Linked DNA regions of Nodosilinea sp. FACHB-141. The main gene of each other region encodes a partner of the protein of the gene in region 2 in a complex. Links are inferred from orthologs where the notes say so. Each region holds a gene or a part of one and is shown on either strand. Other genes may lie near its edges.

Evidence for each region.
Region 1: the proteins of carB (region 2) and carA are in contact, whole or in part, in a solved structure (PDB 1KEE), measured with the Escherichia coli proteins. The link is inferred for Nodosilinea sp. FACHB-141 from one-to-one orthologs.

Annotation. Positions count from the first base shown.
Region 1 is NZ_JACJPP010000007.1:842,345-848,901, reverse strand. What follows is about bases 54-2,834. They hold carA (glutamine-hydrolyzing carbamoyl-phosphate synthase small subunit), read right to left. Parts: upstream 2,136-2,834; coding sequence 972-2,135; downstream 54-971. Other genes in these bases: H6F59_RS07270 (TIGR02281 family clan AA aspartic protease), read left to right, coding at 2,352-2,834; H6F59_RS26705 (STAS domain-containing protein), read right to left, coding at 371-748; H6F59_RS07285 (ribonuclease III domain-containing protein), read right to left, coding at 54-336. Outside these bases: more of H6F59_RS07285, read right to left, coding at 1-53; more of H6F59_RS07270, read left to right, coding at 2,835-3,209; H6F59_RS07265 (alpha/beta fold hydrolase), read left to right, coding at 3,289-4,188; gcvP (aminomethyl-transferring glycine dehydrogenase), read left to right, coding at 4,332-6,557. UniProt on the Escherichia coli protein: Small subunit of the glutamine-dependent carbamoyl phosphate synthetase (CPSase).
Region 2 is NZ_JACJPP010000013.1:212,555-220,197, forward strand. The notes cover bases 1,352-5,218. They hold carB (carbamoyl-phosphate synthase large subunit), read right to left. Parts: upstream 4,822-5,218; coding sequence 1,552-4,821; downstream 1,352-1,551. Other genes in these bases: H6F59_RS14800 (heme peroxidase family protein), read left to right, coding at 5,149-5,218. In the rest of the region: groL (chaperonin GroEL), read right to left, coding at 1-115; H6F59_RS14785 (hypothetical protein), read right to left, coding at 317-475; H6F59_RS14790 (GFA family protein), read right to left, coding at 622-1,056; more of H6F59_RS14800, read left to right, coding at 5,219-6,621; H6F59_RS14805 (helix-turn-helix transcriptional regulator), read right to left, coding at 6,673-7,005; tRNA guanosine(34) transglycosylase Tgt, read left to right, coding at 7,162-7,643. UniProt on the Escherichia coli protein: Large subunit of the glutamine-dependent carbamoyl phosphate synthetase (CPSase).

The DNA.
Region 1 (6,557 bases), on a different replicon or contig from region 2:
AACCCGTCGGGGACCCCGAGACGAGGCATTGCGTCCTCGGCGTAATAGATCTTGTTCAGCAGCGGTGAGCAGCGGCAAGAGCTGCTGTACTTGGTAAGCCTGCTGCTCAGCCCGAACCTGGTTGACGACTTGCTGATGAAAGGCCTGAATACGTTTGGGAGGTAGCAAAAAACTCCCCCGCACAAAGAGTTCGTAGACTGCATCACCAATGTAGGCAAGGGCCACGGGGGATAGGGCGTTGACCTGCTCTAGGGTCAGGGATCCAGCAGGACTATAAGCACCAAACTGTAGCAGCCGCAGCAGGCTGGCCGAAGGCTCGGGGGTTAGGTCAGCCACAGCTACCTCTGGCTAGGCCAATAAAGACCTAGGGCTATTCACTGGGCGGGTTTTCGAGATGGGCGATCGCATCTTCAACCGAGGGCTGTAACGACAGAAACTTCTCTAGCCGCACCAGCTTCACGGTTTGGGTAACGCGAGGGTTTGTCACCACCTGCACGGTGCCACCTTCGGTAGTCGCTTTTTTGACAAGCTGCACCAGGGCACCAAGACCAGAGCTGTCAACAAAGTCGATAGTTGCCAAATCTAGAATGATGTTGTTCGGCCCCGCTTCGACGTACTTGGTCATTACCTTACGAAAAGCAGGTTCTGAGAAAGCGTCTAACAAGCCCGTGAGGCGAAAAAGTTGATAGGTTCCCCTGACATCGCGGGTGCCTCGTAAGCTTACGGTCAGGGTTAGAGATTCAGCGATGGGAAACCTCCTCGTGCTCCAATTCGACGTTAAATATAGGTCAGGATACTGCTGACCGCAAGGGGTGAAACCGTACCCCAACCGGTTGACCGCAAAGCTTATAGCCTGAGTCAGATTTGAATCAGGGTTGCTGCCCTACTGTAGACAGATAGCATATAGCGGTTTGGCTAAATTTTGCCAACCTGATTAAGAACCCTGTCAACTGGCGTGGCAATAATCACCGTTAGACGGGTAACTGTTGCTGGCGATGGGTGCGCATGGAATCAACGAACTTGGCGAAGAGGTAGTCGGCATCGTGGGGACCAGGGCTAGCCTCGGGGTGATATTGCACCGAGAACAGGGGCAGAGTCTTGTGAGCTAACCCGGCTACGGTCTGATCGTTGAGATTGAGATGGGTCACCGTCACCGTGTCTTCAGGAATTGAGGCTGCGTCGAGGGCAAAGCCGTGATTTTGACTGGTAATCTCCACCTGGCGTTCTAAACCGCAGGGTTGGTTTAGCCCCCGATGGCCAAACCGCAGCTTAAACGTAGATGCCCCCAGCGAGAGCCCTAGGATCTGATGGCCCATGCAAATGCCGAAGGTGGGGAGCGAGTAGTCTAAAAGCGCCTGCACCAGCTCTGGGGCCTTGGTCACCGCCGCCGGGTCGCCAGGGCCATTTGACAGAAAAATGCCGTCGGGCTGATAACTCATAATTTGCTCGGCAGTAGCGCTGGCAGGCACCACAACCACCCGGCAGCCATAGCTAGCCAGACGGCGCAGAATGTTGCGCTTTACCCCAAAATCAACGGCAACTACGGTTAGTGGAGCACCTTCGCCTGGGGTTGGAACGGTGGGGCCAAAGGCCCAGGCATCGTCGGTGACCTCAGTCCACTCATAGGTTTGCTCGGTGGTGACCTGATCGACCAGGTTAAGACCAGTCATTGAGGGCGCATCCTGGAGCTGGCGCAGCAGCTCTTGGGGGTCGAGCACGGTGGTAGAAATGGCTCCATTCATCGCCCCTGCCGTGCGTAGCTTGCGAGTCAGGGCGCGGGTGTCGATGCCAAAAATGCCGGGAATTTTGTGGGTCTTAAGGTAGTTGGGCAACGACTGGGTGGAGCGCCAGTTGCTGGGGATTTCGCAGATGTTGCGGGCGATCGCACCCTTAATATGGGGCCGACTCGACTCTTCGTCGTCGGGGTTGACGCCGGTATTGCCCAGCTCGGGGTAGGTAAAGGTGACAATCTGACCACAGTAGCTGGGGTCGGTCATGACTTCTTGATATCCCGTCATACCGGTGTTGAAGACGACCTCACCCATAACGGTGCCCGGTGCCCCAAACGACCAGCCCCGAAACACCGAGCCGTCGGCCAACACAAGCACTGCGGGAGGGGCATCAGGAAAAACCATGGCGATTTGTTCAGCGCTAAGAATCGCTATTATCCTAAGGCTAAAGGACGGCTTTCAGCCATTTGATCGCTATTTCAGTGAGAGGTAATTCTCCCCAAATTAGTAGCTAGCTCAACGTGGTCTTGACCTTCTCCTGCGCGGGACATGTCACCCATAGCGAGAGGATGGGGAATCCTGGTGTTTGGGTTGAGCAATTGGAACAGTGGAGCAACAGCTATGGAAAGTGCCAGGGCGATCGCAAGTAGGTTCATGCTGTCCACTGTGGCCTTCGGTTTGGTAGGCTGTGGCCTGTCTGTCAATACATTAAATACATTGCTGCCGGTTGGTCCCGCCGAGGTGTCTACTGAGGCCTCTGAGGCGGCTACCGCCCCTGAACCGCTCGTTTTACCCATTGCCGCCGAGTCGGCTCCGGTGCCACCCGCCCCGACCCCAGATTCCTTTCGAGAGGCGGTGAATCGGGCCACTAGCGCTGTCGCCATTGGTCAGTCGGCCCAGTCTAAGGCTGATTGGCAGCTGGCCGCCAGTCGCTGGCAGCAGGCGATCAACCTGATGGAGCAGGTGCCCAGCAACAGCCCCAACCACGCTCAGGCCCAAACCAAGGCCCAGGAGTATAAACAACACCTGACGGCGGCTCAGAGGCGGGCCACGGGTTCTATCGTGCCAGCGGCGGCCCTTGCCCCTGCCCCCAAGGCAGTTTTACCGGCTGGGTTGGCGGCCCAAATCCCGATTCAGGGGCGGCAGGGAGGCACACCGATTGTGGCCGTTACCCTAAAGGGCAGCAGCGGTGCTCAGACCTTCCCCATGCTGTTTGACACCGGGGCCACCGGCACCTTAATTACCGCCGAGATGGCCCAGGCGGTGGGGGTCACCATTGTGGGCGCAATCCAGGCCAGAATCGCTGACGGCAGCGTGGTGAGCCTGCCTGTTGGCTATGTGGATGCCGTGGAATTGGGTGGCCTCCGTCGCGAACAGGTGATAGTCGCTATCGGCGGCAGCTACGGCCTGCTAGGGCAGGACGTCTACGGTGAATATGGCATCGCTATTGGGTCTCACCAGATCAACCTGCACCAGTGAGAACAAATCTTTGGGGTAGCCTGGCTCAGAGACTAAGAATGCGTGAGAATAGGCAGCAGGTTTCGCACTATCTTCACCTATGGCTGTCTCTGTATTGCCCGCCGCTGCGGGGCTAAGTGAACCCACCTCGATCGCAATGGCAGCCCAAGTACAGGTGGCGGCAATCAACACACTGCTCGCTGACGTCGCTATTCCCACAGCCTACGTGGCAGGAACGGATGGCGGCAACACACCGCCTCTGCTGCTGATCCCTGGATTTGACAGCTCGCTGCTTGAGTTTCGCCGGCTGCTGCCGCTGCTGGGCTCCCAAGCCTGGGCCGTCGATTTGCTGGGGTTTGGGTTTAGCGATCGCACTCTCATCCCTAATCTCTCGCCTGGGGCCATCAAGCTGCACCTGTACAGCTTTTGGCAACAGCAGATCAACCGTCCGGTGGTGTTAGTAGGGGCCTCAATGGGCGGGGCCGCCGCCATCGACTTTGCCCTGACCTACCCCGAGGCCGTAGCTGGCCTAGTGCTGATTGATGCCGCTGGCTTTGCCGCTGGCCCTGCCATGGGCAACCTAATGGTGCCGCCACTGGATAGCTGGGCCACGGCCTTTTTGCGCAGTCCTAGGGTGCGGCGTAGCATTAGCCGTCAGGCCTACTTCGACAAAACCTTCGTCACCGCCGATGCAGAACTGTGCGCCGCCCTGCACCTCCAGTGCCCTGGCTGGCAGGAGGCCCTGATTGCCTTCACTAAGAGCGGCGGCTACAACTTTTTGACCACCAAAATTCCCGCAATCGCCTGCCCTACCCTGGTGATCTGGGGCGAGCAGGACAAAATTTTGGGCATAAAAGACGCGCGGCGGTTTGAGCGGGCGATCGCCGGCTGCAAGCTGGTTTGGATTCCCAACTGTGGCCATGTGCCCCACCTGGAAAAACCTCAAGAGACGGCGGCGGCGATCGCCCCTTTTGTCGCCCAACTCGTCCCCACATCCTGACCTAATAGTCCGAAACTTGTCCCTTGAGGGTGCCAACGGGCAGCAAATTTATCGCCAATGTTTCAAGATATGAATGAAGAGGCGCTTAGATCCTGGGCGCGATCGAGGCAACCCCAACCATTTGGAGCCATCCGCAAACGGGTATGACGCAACTTTTTCCCCAGACCAGCACCGTTGATACCGCCACTTTAGAGACGAACGGCACCGCGCCTGCTGCCCCCCTTAGCCCCTTTACAGCACGCCATTTGGGGCCAACTGCTGACGATACAGAGGCTATGCTCACGGCCCTGGGCTACGCCACTTTGAGTGAGCTGATTGACGCCACTGTGCCTACGGCAATTCGGCTACCACACGCCCTCAAGCTGCCCCAAGGGGCAGATGAGGCCACAGCTCTAGCCCAGCTCAAAACCCTCGCTAACCAAAATCAAGTGTGGCGGTCATACCTCGGTCTGGGCTATGCCAACACTTTCACACCGGCAGTGGTTCAGCGCAACGTGCTTGAAAATCCCGGCTGGTACACCCAATACACCCCCTACCAGCCCGAAATTTCCCAGGGTCGCCTCGAAGCCCTGCTCAACTTCCAAACCCTGGTCACCGACCTGACCGGCATGGAAATTGCCAACGCCTCCCTGCTCGACGAGGGCACTGCCGCCGCCGAGGCCATGACTTTGGCCTTCAACGCCCGCAAGCAAAAAGATGCCAAAACCTTCTGGGTCTCCGCCGCCTGCCATCCGCAAACCATTGATGTGGTCAAAACCCGTGCCCTTCCCCTCGGCATTGAGGTCGTTGTGGGCGACCACCAAACCCTGAGCTTCGACACTCCAGTGTTTGGGGTGCTGCTGCAATACCCCGCCACCGATGGGGTCATTTACAACTACGAAGACTTTGTCACCCAGGCCCATGCCAACCATGCCCTGGTCACTGTCGCCGCCGACCTGCTCAGCCTGACCCTGCTGCGTCCCCCTGGTGAATTTAGCGCTGACATTGTGGTCGGCAACACCCAGCGCTTTGGGGTGCCCTTGGGCTTTGGCGGCCCCCACGCCGCCTTCTTTGCCACTCGCAACAGCTTTGCTCGCAAATTGCCCGGCCGCTTGGTGGGCGTCTCTAAAGACACCTACGGCAACCCCGCCCTGCGCCTCACCCTGCAAACCCGCGAACAGCACATCCGCCGCGACGCCGCCACCAGCAATATTTGCACCGCTCAGGTACTGCTGGCGATTATGGCCAGCATGTATGCGGTGTATCACGGGCCAGAGGGGTTAAGAGCGATCGCCTCCCGCATCCATTACCAGACCCAAACCCTCGCTGCCGCCCTCACCGAGGCTGGCTTTGAGCTGGGCAAAGAGCCGGTATTTGATACGTTGCGGGTTGGAGTGGGCGATCGCCAAGCTGCCATCCTCACCCGTGCCGCCAATCACCGCATTAACTTGCGCATACTCGACGCTGAAACCCTGATCATCGCCCTCGACGAGACTGTCACCGAAGCAGATCTTCAAGACCTAATCACCGTCTTCACCGGCGATCTAAATTCAGAATTCAAAATTCAAAACTCAAACCTCACTCACTCCCTTACCCCCTCACTCCCCCACGCCCTCACCCGCACCACCCCTTACCTCACCCACCCCACCTTCAACCGCTACCACTCCGAAACGGAGATGTTACGGTACCTCTATCGCCTGCAAAACAAAGATCTTTCCCTAGCAACGGCGATGATTCCGCTGGGGTCATGCACCATGAAGCTCAACGCCACCGCTGAGATGGTGCCCATCACCTGGCCGGAGTTTGGCCAGATTCACCCCTTTGCGCCCAGCGAGCAAACCCCAGGCTATCGGCAGCTGTTCGCCGATTTAGAAACCTGGCTGGCTGAAATTACTGGGTTTGATGGCGTTTCGCTCCAACCCAACGCCGGAGCCCAGGGTGAATACGCGGGCCTGCTAGTGATCCGCGAATATCACCAGCAGCGGGGTGACTACCACCGCAACGTCTGCCTGATTCCCCAGTCGGCCCACGGCACCAACCCCGCCAGCGCAGTCATGGCCGGCATGAAGGTCGTTCCCGTTGCTTGCGACGAAGACGGCAACATCGATGTGACTGACCTACAAGCCAAGGCCGAAAAGCACAGTGAGAATTTGTCAGCGCTGATGGTTACCTACCCCTCCACCCACGGGGTATTTGAGGCGGGCATTGCTGAAATCTGTGCGATCATCCACACCCATGGCGGCCAGGTCTATATGGATGGAGCCAACATGAATGCCCAGGTGGGTCTCTGCCGCCCCGCCGACTTTGGGGCCGATGTCTGCCACCTCAACCTGCACAAAACCTTCTGCATTCCCCACGGGGGCGGCGGGCCGGGAGTTGGCCCAATCGGG
Region 2 (7,643 bases):
GTACGACGTTGCGCCCCCTGGGGCCGAGGGTGATTTTAACGGCGTCGGCTAAGGCGTTGACGCCTTTTTCGAGGGCCTGCCGCGAAGCCTCATCAAAGGAAATTCTTTTTGCCATGTCGTCCTGTCTTTCAGCTCTCCAGAGACAAACTTAGCACTCACTATGTCAGAGTGCTAACCTCGCTAGAGTACCGCTGCAGGAGACGGTCGGTAAGTCGCAATAACCGATCCTCTACGGCGGAGGGTGCCGTTTTTCCTAAAATGGGGAAATTTCTTGTGGGTTTTGCCGAGCGCTTTGGGACGTGAGAGCGAGCAAGGCCTAACAGAAGGACGGATGTGAATGATGGGTTAGGCGGCGATCGCACCACTCGTCTAGCAGTTTAGCAATGTTGGCCTCGGCCTGGGGCAGCATAACAGCCCCGGTGCGATCGCCTAACCCTTTTCGCACATCAATTACCAGGCGAGCAAGTGGGTGCATGGCAATTCCTTAAGCAATATATGCTAGATATCAGGGCAAAAATTAAAACATTTAGGATCAAAGACGGCGACTACTGCATAAATCTTCTTGCAATATGTGTTGAGAAAAGCGGCGATCGACGACCTCAAACTCAACATCAAAAGTTTTCAAACGTCTGATGCATTTGAATTGTTAGGTGGCAGAGATTTAGCGAATTTTATCAAATCTGGATTCAAGTGATCCCACGGTTGAGCACTCGAAACATAAAGGTCTACCTGAGGCTTAAACCAACTTGGATCGTCTAAGCTCCCTGCTTGAATACTAATAAAATCAGCATTCGCACGTGAACCAAATAATCGGGAACCACAATGAGCACAGAAGCCACGACTAATCGGGTTGCCGCTATCGCCTATCACCTCATAATATTTGACTTCTCCCAAAATAGTTACAGTATTGCGAGGTACCATCAACGCCGCAGCAAATGCGCTTCCTGTCGCTCGCTGACAATCCCGGCAGTGACATAATCCCATTGCGATAGGTTTTGCCGAACATTCGTAACGGATCGCTCCGCACATACAGCCGCCAGTAAAACTTGTTGACATAAAATCCGCCTCATCTTTCTACTCACGAAGGCTCTTTAAACTTGAAGAACATACATAGTCTTCTGTATCTTATTCAACCCCAAATAGCTCAAAAGAATTGATTGTGGATAGTCCAAGGACGCCTCCATCAGCAATCCTTAAGAAATTGTTTTTTGTACTGGCGAATAACTTTTCGATTCCTGCTCTTACCCATCGCTCAAGCTATCTAACTATGTATTAAATAGCAGATACGCCGGGTTGAGAGCCCTGATATTTAATATAATTCAGCAGATCTACAAGAGAATATCCAAATCTAAGAAACCGACCATTATACTTGCCGAATCAGTCCGCAAGATTTAGGAATTATTCAGCGCATTTGGAAGTTGAGCATGGGGCTTTTTGGTATTATTCCTCGCCTTTGCTGGACAATCCCTTGAAATCAGGAATTGTCCAGCATCTATTTATGCTATCTCCGCGTTGTTATTCTCAAAGAGTCGAGCCTGTTACGCAACCAATCTACATCCCCACATACTCCTGGAGGGACTTCACCTGGAGGGGGTGTTGTTGCAGGGATTGGATGGCCGAGGCAGTCGCCTTGGCTCCCGCAATTGTGGTGATGATCGGTACCTTGTAGGCCAAAGCTGTGCGGCGAATTGAGCGATCGTCCTCCTGGGCAGTACTGCCGGCTGGGGTGTTAATAATCAGCTGAATTTCGTTGTTTTTGATTGCGTCTTCAACATTGGGGCGGCCTTCGTGGACTTTGAGAATGAGGTTTACGGTGAGCCCCTCATCCATAAGGGCGGCGCGGGTGCCGGAGGTAGCGATCAGGTTGAGGCCCATGTCGGCCAGTTCCTTGGCAACAGGGATGACGGCGGCTTTGTCGCGATCGTTCATGGAGATAAAAACGGTGCCAGCGAGGGGCAGCTTTTGGTTGGCCCCTAGTTCGGCTTTAGCGAAGGCTTTGCCGAAGTCGGCGTCGATGCCCATGACTTCTCCTGTAGAGCGCATTTCGGGGCCGAGCAGGGCGTCGGTGCCCGCAAACTTATCGAAGGGCAGCACCGCTTCTTTAACGGAGATGTGTTGGGGAATTACCTCTTCGGTAAAGCCTAAATCGGTCAGGGTTTTGCCCGACATCACCCGCACCGCAATCTTAGCCAGGGGATGGCCGATCGCCTTCGACACAAAAGGCACTGTGCGCGAGGCGCGGGGGTTGGCCTCGATGATGTAGACCTGGTCGCCTTTGACTGCAAACTGAATGTTCATCAGGCCGATCACCTTGAGGCGCTTGGCCAGCTTTACCGTCCAGTCGCGGATGGTGGCGAGGGCAGCGTCGGGCAGGGTCATGGTGGGAAGGGAGCAGGCCGAGTCGCCGGAGTGAATGCCCGCCTGCTCAATGTGCTCCATAATGCCGCCGATGACGACCTGACCGGTATGGTCGGCGATCGCATCCACATCTACCTCAATCGCATTCTCCAAAAACTTGTCGATCAAGATTGGATGGTCGGGCTCCACATGCACCGCGTAGGTCATGTAGCGCTCCAGATCGGTGTCGGAGTAGACAATTTCCATAGCGCGGCCACCGAGCACGTAGCTGGGGCGCACCACTACGGGATAGTCGATCTGCTGGGCGACCTTGAGGGCATCTTGGTAGCTGCGGGCCATACCGTTAGGGGGCTGCTGAATGTCGAGTTCGCGCAGAATGGCCTCAAAGCGTTCGCGATCTTCGGCGGTGTCGATGGAGTCGGGGGAGGTGCCCCAGATTTTGGTGGGGGGATGGATGGGGGGATTAGCCGAGAGGTCGGCAGCGGGCAGGAAGGCGAGATATTGCTGGAGGGGGACGGCGAGCTTGAGGGGGGTTTGGCCACCAAACTGAATGATGATGCCGATGGGGTTTTCGGCTTCGATGATATTGAGCACATCCTCTTTAGTCAGGGGCTCAAAGTAGAGGCGATCGCTGGTGTCGTAGTCGGTCGAGACCGTCTCGGGGTTGGAGTTGACCATGATCGTCTCGTAGCCGTCGTCGCGCAGGGCAAACGACGCGTGGCAGCAGCAGTAGTCAAACTCGATGCCCTGGCCGATGCGGTTGGGGCCGCCGCCGAGAATCATCACCTTGGGGCGATCGCTGGGCAGCACCTCGGTCTCGTCTTCGTAGGTGGAGTAGTAGTAGGGGGTAAAGGCCTCAAACTCAGCCGCGCAGGTATCGACGGTTTTGTACACCGGAATCACGCCCAGCCCCTTGCGGTAGTCACGCACGGCGTCTTCGTGGGTGCCGGTGGCGTAGGCGATCTGGCGATCGCTAAAGCCCTGGCGCTTGACCGCCCGCATCTGCTCATAGCTCAGCTCTGTCAGGGGAGTGCGCTTGAGAAACTTTTCCGTCTGCAACAGGCCGGCTAGCTGGTTGAGAAACCAAGGGTCAATGGCGGTGAGGTCGAAGATATCGTTGACCGTCAGGCCCAGCTGCATGGCGTGGCGCAGATCAAAGATACGATCGGGGTTGGGGGTGCGCAGCTTGGGGCGAATTTCGTTGAGGCTGGGCAGCTTTTCGGCGCGATCGCAGCCCCAGCCCGCCCGGCCAGTCTCCAGCGATCGCAGCGCTTTCTGGAACGACTCCTGGAAGGTGCGGCCGATCGCCATTGCCTCGCCCACCGACTTCATCTGGGTGGTCAGCGTCGAGGTGGTGCCAGGGAATTTCTCAAAGGCAAACCGGGGAATTTTGGTCACCACATAGTCGATGGTGGGCTCAAAGCTAGCCGGGGTCTTCTTGGTGATGTCGTTGGAAATTTCGTTGAGGGTGTAGCCCACCGCCAGCTTGGCGGCAAATTTTGCGATCGGGAAGCCCGTCGCCTTGGAGGCCAACGCCGAGCTGCGCGACACCCGAGGATTCATCTCAATGACGATGAAATCACCGTTGTCGGGGTTGACCGCAAACTGAATGTTTGAGCCGCCGGTCTCCACGCCAATCTCGCGGATGATTTTGACCGAGGCATCGCGCAGGCGCTGGTATTCCTTGTCGGTCAGGGTTTGGGCGGGAGCTACGGTGATCGAGTCGCCGGTGTGCACGCCCATGGGGTCGAGGTTTTCGATCGAGCAGATGATCACTACGTTGTCGGCCAGGTCGCGCATCACCTCCAGCTCGTACTCCTTCCAGCCCAGCAGCGACTGCTCGACGAGAATCTGCGACACCGGGCTGGCGTCGAGACCCGATCGCGAAATAGTTTCAAACTCCTCCTGGTTGTAGGCGATGCCACCGCCGGTGCCACCCATGGTGTAGGCCGGGCGAATAATCAGCGGAAATGTGCCGATTTGCTTGGCAATCTGCTTGGCCTCATCCATGGTCTCGGCCAAGCCTGACGGGCACACGGGCACCTCTATGCGCGCCATCGCTTCTTTAAATAGCTTGCGATCCTCCGCCATTTCAATGGCTTCGAGCTTGGCCCCAATCAGCTCGACGCCGTGGCGCTCTAGCACGCCGGTTTTGGCTAGAGTCACCGCTAGATTCAGCGCCGTCTGGCCGCCCATGGTGGGCAGCATGACGTCGGGGTGCTCCCGCTCGATCACCCGCTCCACGATTTCGGGAGTCAGCGGCTCAATGTATGTGCGGTTTGCCGTCTCCGGGTCGGTCATAATCGTCGCCGGGTTGGAGTTGATCAGCACCACCTCGTAGCCCTCTTCCCGCAGCGCTTTGCAGGCCTGGGTGCCAGAGTAGTCGAACTCGCAGGCCTGACCAATGACAATCGGGCCAGAGCCGATCAGCAGAATCTTTTTGATGTCATCACGGCGGGGCATAGGCTGCACGGGTGCGTAGGAAAAATCCAAATCATTCTAAGGGTTAATTGCCAGATTCGTTTGCTTAGGTTGCGGCATTCCGGCGGGATTCTCCAGGGCTGCGAGCCAATGTCAGCGTTTAGTGAATTTAAGCAAAACTCCCGAACTGAGGATGAGGGGTACAGGGTTTCAGGTGGAGGGTTTAAGGGGCGACACCAAGCCCTGTCCCTGACACCCTGTACCTTGCACCCTTAACCCCCCAAAAAGTACCCGCGCGGGTACTGCGATCGCTTCGACCCCGTTGCCATGATGGGGCCATCCACCGAGTTGAACTACACGAGGTATGCCATGACACGGCACGGTCAAATGTATCTCAGAGACGCTGCGCCCCCGCGCTTTCGCGTTCCAGCGCGGGGCCGCTTCGGCAGAATGTTTCGCTGCACGCGCCCCTTTGCCCAAGACACCCCAGCTATTCGCCAGGCCCTAATGGAGCTGGGCAAAGCCGAAGGCATCATGGACCCCGGCCCCACTAACAACCCTGACAACCCCGCAATTCCGGCTGGGTTTACCTTTTTGGGTCAGTTCATCGACCACGACCTCACCTTCGACCCTACCTCTAGTCTAGAGCGTCAGTCTGACCCCGAGGCGATCGAAAACTTCCGCACCCCATCCTTTGAGCTAGACAGCGTCTACGGCGCTGGCCCCACCGCCAGCCCCTTTCTCTACGACAACCGCCCCGAAAATCGCGGCAAGCTGCTGATCGATAGCGATCGCCCCCACGACCTGCCCCGCAACAGCCAGGGCACCGCGCTGCTGGGCGACCCCCGCAATGACGAAAACCTGATTGTGTCGCAGCTGCACCTGGCCTTCGTCAAGTTTCACAACGCCATGATCGACAAGCTCAAGGCCGACGGCGTCAACCCCGGTCAGCTGTTCGACGAGGCCCAAAAGCTGGTGCGCTGGCACTACCAGTGGATTGTGCTGCACGAGTTTCTGCCGCTACTGGTGGGCCAGAATGTGGTTGACACCGTGCTGCAACGGGGCCGCCGCTTCTACAGCACTCGCTGGCGGCGCGAGCCCTACATTCCGGTGGAGTTTTCGGTGGCGGCCTATCGCTTTGGCCACAGCCAGGTGCGCGGCGGCTACCGCATCAACCAAAACTTTGCGGCGGCGATCTTTGCGGCCCCTGGCTCGGGCGGCAACGACCTGTCGAGCGGCAAGCCGCTACCTCCCGAGCGGGTCATGGATTGGCAGAACTTTTTCAAAGTGAATGAAACTGCCACGCCTCAGCTGAGCCAGCGCATCGATGCCACCATCTCGCGGCCTCTGTTTCAGCTGCCGTTTATTCCGCCCAACATGGCGTCGAACCCGGCTTCGTTGGCCCAGCGCAACCTGCTGCGCCACCTGACCTTTGGGCTACCCTCAGGCCAAACCGTCGCTGGCAAAATGGGCATTGCGCCTTTGTCCACCGCTGACCTAGCGGATGTGGCGGCGATCAGTACCGAGTTGGCCCACAACACGCCCCTGTGGTTCTACGTGCTGCGGGAGGCCGACAAGCGCGCCGATGGCCGATCGCTCGGTCCTGTGGGCGGCCGCATTGTGGCGGAGGTGTTTATCGGCCTGCTGCAATCTGACGAGCTGTCGTACCTCTGCCAGGAGCCGAACTGGACACCCAGATTGGGAACCGGCGGTGACTTTAAGATGGCCGACCTGCTGAAGTTTGCTGGAGTAGCGGAGCCTCCTGTTCTACCTACCCCACCCGCTCCTGCACCGGCCCCAGCCGCTGAGACCCCTCAACCCGCTGAGGTGTCCGCTAACTAAGGCTCATCTCTGATGGCTACCTGGTTCGTAGGGGCGCAGCATGCTGCGCCCCTACAGCCGATCGGGCGAGCAGGGACGGGCTAGGGACTGAGGGCCAAGCTGGCGCAGAGCGCTGAGATAGTCTTCGAGTTCGCCAAACTCAGCGGGATTGAGGCTGTAGTAGATCCAGCGGCCATCCTGACGGGCAGAGATCAGCCCGGCCTCGCGCAGGGTTTTGAGGTGAAAGGAGAGCTTTGACTGGGCAATCTCCATGCGATCGCACAGATCACACACGCACATTTCCTGCGATCGCAGCAGCTCAATTACCTCCAGCCGCAGCGGGTCAGACAGGGCCTTAAAGCGCACCAGTAGAGTATCAGACCGTTTCTCTAAAGCCGTGGTCATTTGCTGCCCCACCCCAGACAATATTCAAACAATATCTAGACTCAGAGTAGCAAAGCGGCGAGGCATCAGCTGAGGGCACAGAGCAACTGCGATCGCCGCCAAATGCTACGATAAATGCCGCTTTGCCATTCTCCCTGCTCCTCGGAACGCTTCATTTTGACCCAGGCTTTTTCCTTTAGCTGCGATGCTCGCTGTAGCCATACCCAGGCGCGGGCGGGCACCTTCACCACTCCCCACGGCCCTGTGCATACCCCCCGGTTTATGCCCGTGGGCACCCTAGCCAACGTCAAAACCGTCACCCCCGCCCAGCTGGCTACCACCGGGGCGCAGATGGTGCTCTCCAACACCTACCACTTGCACCTACAACCGGGCGAAGACATTGTGGCCGAGGCGGGCGGTCTGCACCGCTTCATGGGCTGGGATGGCCCGATGCTGACCGATTCGGGCGGTTTTCAGGTATTTAGTCTCAGCCAGATGCGCACGATTACCGAAGATGGGGTGACGTTTAAATCGCCTAAAGATGGTCGCATCATCAATATCCGCCCCGAAACCTCGATTCAGATCCAGAACGATCTGGGGGCCGATGTGATTATGGCCTTTGACGAATGCCCACCCTACCCATGCAGTCGCGAGACGAT